2 regions of the Treponema sp. J25 genome follow, and region 2 is predicted to be linked to the other one. Evidence: riboswitches for the same ligand, from Rfam matches in the RefSeq annotation. Region 2 holds a riboswitch; the other holds the start of a gene.
What was found. A riboswitch is a leader RNA that binds a small molecule or an ion and turns the genes downstream of it on or off. The one in region 2 is predicted to bind thiamine pyrophosphate.
Positions count from the first base shown of each region.

Region 1: it holds a riboswitch for thiamine pyrophosphate, as region 2 does, so the genes downstream of both, C5O22_RS11450 (ECF transporter S component) here and thiD (bifunctional hydroxymethylpyrimidine kinase/phosphomethylpyrimidine kinase) in region 2, are expected to answer to the same signal.

Region 1 covers NZ_PTQW01000040.1:663-4,060, reverse strand. Annotated here, with positions in the region: gene C5O22_RS11455 (ABC transporter ATP-binding protein) at 1-1,198, opposite strand, end outside; gene C5O22_RS11450 (ECF transporter S component) at 1,364-1,960, opposite strand; TPP riboswitch at 2,102-2,194, opposite strand; gene C5O22_RS11445 (glycoside hydrolase family 27 protein) at 2,305-3,398, opposite strand, start outside.
Region 2 covers NZ_PTQW01000033.1:13,449-16,846, reverse strand. Annotated here, with positions in the region: gene tig (trigger factor) at 1-329, opposite strand, end outside; tRNA gene C5O22_RS10220 (tRNA-Gly) at 455-526, opposite strand; tRNA gene C5O22_RS10215 (tRNA-Leu) at 570-650, opposite strand; tRNA gene C5O22_RS10210 (tRNA-Gly) at 836-907, opposite strand; tRNA gene C5O22_RS10205 (tRNA-Lys) at 911-983, opposite strand; tRNA gene C5O22_RS10200 (tRNA-Arg) at 1,140-1,213, opposite strand; tRNA gene C5O22_RS10195 (tRNA-His) at 1,249-1,321, opposite strand; TPP riboswitch at 1,412-1,517, shown strand; gene thiD (bifunctional hydroxymethylpyrimidine kinase/phosphomethylpyrimidine kinase) at 1,615-2,430, shown strand; gene thiE (thiamine phosphate synthase) at 2,448-3,167, shown strand; gene bioB (biotin synthase BioB) at 3,157-3,398, shown strand, end outside.

The DNA of each region.
Region 1 (3,398 bases), on a different contig from region 2:
GATTCGTTCCCAGTCGATGGGTAAGGGAAAACCGTTCTGCTAGTTCAAAGGCCCGGGAATGGGATGGCGCGGAGTTCCTTTCCCCCTGGGAAAGGGCCAGATGCAATTCTTCCCGCACCGTGTCGGCTATAAAAAGGTGTTCTGGGTTTTGAGGGACATAGGCGATGTACGAGTAGAGTGCTTCCTGGGTAAGAAGGGCCCCATCCTTTCCCTCAATAAAAATCTTTCCTTTTTCTACCGGCAAAAGACGGAGTATTTTTTTGAGCACCGTGGTTTTCCCGCATCCCGAGGGCCCCTGGAGGGCAAGACAGGTCCCATGGGGAAGGCTCAGCGAAAGGTTCTGAAAAAGAGGAGGACCGCCGGGATAGCTATGGGAAAGGTGGCGAATTTCAAGCAGGGGGGCGGCGCTCTGAAGGGGAGAATGCACGGATGGAACCGAAGCGAGGTTCTGGCCAACTTCCCGGGAAGCCTCTGGCTCCCCCCCTGATGGGTCCTCGGGAACGGGGGGGCTATTCTGAGAGGAAACAAAGGTTGATGCAGCGAGGGCTGACCGCGGCGGTCCCTGTTCCTCGTATAGTTTTCCCTTTTCTACTTTGATCCACCGGTGACAGAAATCGGCAAGAAGTTCGTACCGGTGTTCCACCAGGATGACCGTTATTTCCGGGGGTAGCTGTCTAAGATCCTTGAAAAACTGGGTCGCCCGCTCTTCATCGAGGAATGAGGTGGGTTCGTCGAGGAACAGGACCTCCGGATTCCCCATGAGGGCGCAGGCCAGGGAAAGACGCTGGCATTCTCCCCCTGAAAGGCTTAAGGGGTGGCGCTGGGCAAATCCGGTCATCCCAAAGCGGGAAAGGGCGTCCTCTGCCCGTCGGAGAATTTCCTCCGGGGCTATCCCTTCGTTTTCCAGGGGAAAGGCCAGTTCTTCTATTACCGTCGGGGTGATAATCTGGGCTTCGGGGTTTTGTAACACCACCCCTCGCCGACGGTACAGAAGTCGACGGGTGCCGGTTAGCTCTCCCCCGGTGTGCTCTGGCGCAAGACCCGCCAGAATCTGCAGGAGGGTGCTTTTACCGCTGCCAGAGGACCCAAAAAGAAGCAGCCGTTCCCCTCTTTGAATGGAAAGGGAAATGCGGTCCAGCACCGGCCGACGCCGACCGGGAAAACGGAACGAGAGATTCTCTATTTCGATAAGATTCATGTATGGCTAGTCCAGTTCATCAGGTAGGTCATGTGCCCATAATGAGAGGCCCCCACCCACCGTCGTATCCCGACTTCCCCTTCAGGATGCGAGAAGCCTCGGGCAAAACCTGGCATCCTTAGATGCGGGAAACACCGCAGGCGGGGGTTCATCATCCCCCTGACTTTATTCTTCGCTTTCTTCTTTGACGAGGTCATCCCCTGAAAGCAGATTGGAGGTAACCCCGGTCCGGATGATTCCCCGACCTATGTGATAGGCAAGCCAGCCAGCCCAGAAGAGGCCGCTTACGGAAATAGCAATAATCTGAACTGGCCATAACCAGGGCTGTAAGGTCCAGTACTGGCTGTAAAAGAAATCGAGAATATACGAACAAAGGGCGGATGCAAACCCCGCAAGGAGCATCATCGGAAGGTTCCATTTTTTATAGCGGCCAAGAGCAAAGGCCGCTTCTGCCCCAATCCCCTGTACCAGACCCCATATGGCGGCGGTAATTCCCCACTGGGTGATAAACCCTTCGAGGATGGCGGCCAGGACTTCTCCAAGGAGGGCCGCCCCCGGTCGCCGAATCAGAAAGGCCACCAGGGTCCCCCCAATAAACCAGACCCCCGACATAAGGTACCGTAGCCCAATGGCTTCCAGCGGTTTAGCGAGGGCTTCGATGAAGGTCCATGCCCAGAACAGAACCCCGATGGCGATGGAAAGCACCACCAGGATCACGACTTCATTGAGTTTCCAGGAAAAAAGAGCGTTTTTCCCAGCCATACGAACTCCTTTCCCGGTATCAGAGCTTTTTTCTGTTCTAAAGCAAAGGGAAAGCACCAGCATTGGAGCTCCCCCGTAGTACTTCAGAACAGGAATCCTTTCCTGTACCGGCTCCATGAGATTTGTGGCTGTGGGGATACTATGGGATTATGTCAGGATCCCTGCGCTGGCATTACCCAGATCAGGTTCAACGGGTATAATCTCAGGCCCAACGGACCACCCCACGACGGAACCAGTATAAAAAGCTTGATAAAAACTGTCAACGTCTTGAATTTTGCTCTGTATTGTTCCTTCCCTTGGCTGCCTCGGATCGGGCCCCGTCATGGCCTATCAAAAAATAATTTCTAAAAGGGGCTCTCCTTTCTCATTAGCCGGTACAATCGTACCCCATGGGGAGGCACAGTGGAACAGATCTGTTCCTGAGAAAGGGTCCAACTTTGCTGGGTGAACAGTTCTTTTGCTATCCACGGGTTTTGAGAATAGGGCTCTTCTTCGAGAATGTTTTTGAGGTCTGTTTGTATGTTTTGTTGAGTTTCGGCCAGGTTAAAGTGGGCCAGATAGTATGTATCCCCCGCTCCCCAGGCGGTCCATACTGCTGAATGTTCATCCCGGGAAAATTGTCGGCTCCCCAAGGAGCACTGACATATTTCCAGGATTTCTTGATTGGTAAGGAGTGAAAGGGTCCAGTAATCATTCATAGTAAGATCCCCGCCGAACATAAGGGGCGATCGGAACATGCACCAGAGAGCAAATAGGGTCTGTTGTTCATCTCGGGTAAGGTTGGTATATCGGGGGCCACCGTGACTGCGGATACCAATGTATCCCAGAGGAAGCATGTCCGCATCGGGCCAGTGGCCTGGACCCACAAAAGGGGCCCATTGTTCACAACGACTAAACATATCGTGAACCTGGGACCAATTATCCCACATATCGTCGGTCATACGCCACAGGTTAGCATGAGCTATAAGGTGTTCCGCTTCTGATAGAGGAGCCGGCCCCGGGGAAAGGCTCAACACGATAGGTCTTCCGCATCGGTCGATGGCTCTTCGAATACATTCTACTTCCCCTTTGTGATAAGGCCGGGCGATATCATCGACTTTAAGATAATCTACCTCCCATTGGGCATAAAGATCGATAATCGAATTATAGTAGGCCTGGGCGCCGGACTTTGTGGTGTCAATCCCATACATATCCGTATTCCAGGGACAAGTGCTGTTCACGTCAGCTATGTCTCGAGCCGTGTAGGGGGTTCCTAAAATAGGAGTGTTCCGTTCTACTGCCTGGCGGGGAATACCGCGGAGTATGTGAATACCAAACTTAAGTCCCAGCGAATGGATGTATCGAGCCAATGGGCGAAAACCTTCTCCTCCCCGAGCAGAGGGAAATCGATTTTCGGCCGGTTGGAGTCGTCCATAGGTATCCATTACTAGAACAGCAT
Region 2 (3,398 bases):
TTTTCCAGAGAAAACTCGGGAACTTCCCGCAGGGTCGGTTGGGAATAGGGGAGGGGACGATCGGTGGCGGGAAAATCCTCCGCATCCAGGACTTCTTTAAGGGCCTTTTCGATAAGTTTACCGAAGGCATCTGCCTTTACCGCTTCTCCGAGCTTTCGTTCTACAAGATCCTGGGGGGCCTTCCCTTTCCGGAAACCCGGCAGTTGAATGTTTTTGGCGTAGTAACTGAGTACATCCGTATATTCTTTCCGGACCTCTTCTTGAGCTACCTTCACCGTAAGCTGAACCTGGGAGTGTTCTTTCTTTTCAATTTCTCTGGATACTACCACGGTAATCCCTCTTGTGTGGAAAAATGGGGCAAATCATATACAAGATTTGCCTGACCTGGGACGCATCATTGTGCCCTGGCTTGAAAAAAAAGGCGACCCGATGGCCGGATCGCCCCATCGTTACGAGCGGGAAACGGGGCTTGAACCCGCGACATCCACCTTGGCAAGGTGGCGCTCTACCACTGAGCTATTCCCGCATACCCCAGGTGGGACTCTTTTCTAGAAGAACCCCACGGTGCTTGCGAGAGAAGGGACTTGAACCCTTACGCCTGAGGCACTAGATCCTAAGTCTAGCGTGTCTACCAATTTCACCACTCTCGCATGCCGGTGGTATATATTACAGCCGCAACTACTGTACTGAAAAGTCCCGGTTCTGTCAATAGGATTGAGGTTAAGGTGCTCTCTAAATATATGCTTTATAACATTTTGTGTTTCTTTAAGGTTTTATTTACAGTGACTATTGGGTATCAAAATAAAAAAACCGTGCAATTCCTGCACGGTTGTAAAGCGGGAAACGGGGCTTGAACCCGCGACATCCACCTTGGCAAGGTGGCGCTCTACCACTGAGCTATTCCCGCAGATGAGCCGCGAAGGGATCGAACCTTCGACCCGCAGATTAAGAGTCTGCTGCTCTGCCAGCTGAGCTAGCGGCCCAAAATACTCGCCCCTGACGGACAGAATGCTCTATCCTCACAGCGACTGTTTCTGTCCCGTAGCTCGGTACTATCGGAAAGTCCCCTTCTTCATTACGCACGGGCCTTTTCTCCGTTAACCGGAGACTGTAGTACCCTCCACTGCTACAGAACATCCTGCGTCCGGAGGGACTCGAACCCCCGGCCTACGGATTCGAAGTCCGTCGCTCTATCCAGCTGAGCTACGAACGCATATGTTGTATGAGCGCCGGATCCGATGCCGCATGGGTGGATGACGGGGCTCGAACCCGCGACACCCAGATCCACAGTCTGGCGCTCTACCAACTGAGCTACATCCACCGTCGACTGACAGGGCTTACTATGCACCAAAAACAAAAAATAGTCAATACTTCTGTTGACGAAAAACCGTTCCTGTCGTAGCATAAAGCGAGTTGCTGCTTGGGGAGCCAGGAATGGCTGGCTGAGAAAGGGACGTCCCCTGACCCATGAACCTGATCCGGGTAATACCGGCGGAGGAAAGCAGGTGGTGGATAAATGTTTTCTCCCTTCCTTGGTTTAGTTTTTTCTAACTGAAACAAATCTATTCCTCTCCAGGCAGTCCCGGGTGATCCAGCATAAGGGAGATGTACATCATGAAACAGCTTCTTACTATTGCAGGGAGCGATGCCTCTGGAGGGGCGGGTATCCAGGCGGATCTTAAAACCTTTGCTGCCCTTGGTTGTTACGGTATGTCTGTGGTTTGTGCTGTGACGGCCCAAAATACCCAGGCGGTGCTCCAGGTGCATAGCATACCGGAAGAGATGATTGGTGCCCAGATTGAGGGGATTTTTCAGGATATTCGGGTAGATGGGGTAAAAATAGGTATGGTAGGGAATGCCGCTGCGATACGAACGGTAGCCCAGCATCTTCGGTTTTATCGGCCACCTCTGGTTGTCCTAGACCCTGTCATGGTCTCCAAAAGCGGCTATCCCCTTTTGGATCCCCAGGACCGTCAGGTACTCGTGGATGAACTATTTCCCCTGGCAGATCTTATAACTCCTAATATTTATGAGGCTGAGGTTCTTACCGGAGAATCTATTCAGAATATTCAAGATATGGAACGGGCTGCGCACAAGCTTCTTTTCTTAGGGGCCCGGGCGGTACTTCTTAAGGGGGGCCACCTTGCTGCTCAGTGTGACGATCTCTTAGCGACCGATTCATCGATAAAAGTCTTTCCGGGTATTCGTATTGTTAGCGTTCATACCCATGGGACTGGTTGTTCCTTATCATCGGCTATTACTGCCCTTTGGGCCCGGGGAAGCAATCTTGAAGAGGCCATAGCGGAGGCAAAAGCCTGGCTTACGGAAGCAATTAAAGAGGGGATCCCCTTAGGAAAGGGGCACGGACCGGTACATCATTTTCATGCTTTTTATGATAGGGAGGGACTGCCCAGGCAAAAAAGGCAGTAAAAAAAGAAGGGGAAAGTATGCAATATTGTGAAAATGAAGAACCAACCCAGAACTTGTCCATTCCGGCAGGAGGCATCCTTTGTGTTATCACGGGCCGGTTTTTATGTGCTCCTGACCAGTATCAAACGATGCTGGAAAACATATTGGAAGCTCGTCCTGATATGATTCAACTGAGGGAGAAAAAATTAGAAGGAATACCGGCTGTGTCGGATCGGGTATTTTATGAAGAGGGCCGTTGGCTGAGGGCGCAGTGCCGAGAAAGAGGTATCCTTTTTATTGTGGATGATCGGCTTGATATGGCTATGGCCCTCGATGCAGATGGAGTACATTTAGGCCGAAAGGATCTTCCCCTTTTGGTAGCTCGAAAACTCTGGGGACGGAACAAACTCTATGGTGTTTCGGTTGGTACTATTGAGGAGGCCCAGCAAGCAGAACTGCAGGGAGCACGTTATCTGGGCTATGGAGCAGTATTCCCTACTGAAACAAAACAGGATATCCGACCCAATAATCTTGAAGGGCTTGAGGCAGTGTGCAGCGCGGTACGAATTCCTGTGTTAGCTATCGGTGGTATCGGGATGGATCAGGTTCCCCAGGTGATGAAGCGAGGGTGTGGTGGAATTGCGGTGGTGTCCGCTGTATGGAAAGCTCCTCATCCTGGTATAATGGTACGAACCATAAAGAATCTCATGGCTGAAAATTGGAATTATCAAACAATAGGAGAAACAAATGCATCTTGAGTCAATAATTCAGCAGGTACTTGATGGTACACCAGTAGATAAAGAACAAGCCCTGTTCCTTGTTACGGTTCCTCTCGAACCGCTTTGTGAAGGGGCAGAAAAGATTCGTCGTCACTTCTGTGGGAATGTTTTTGATGTGTGTGCTATTGTGAACGCCCGTAGTGGTCGTTGTCCTGAGGATTGTAAATTTTGTGCCCAGTCGGTGTATTATGTAACACCGGTTCAGGAATA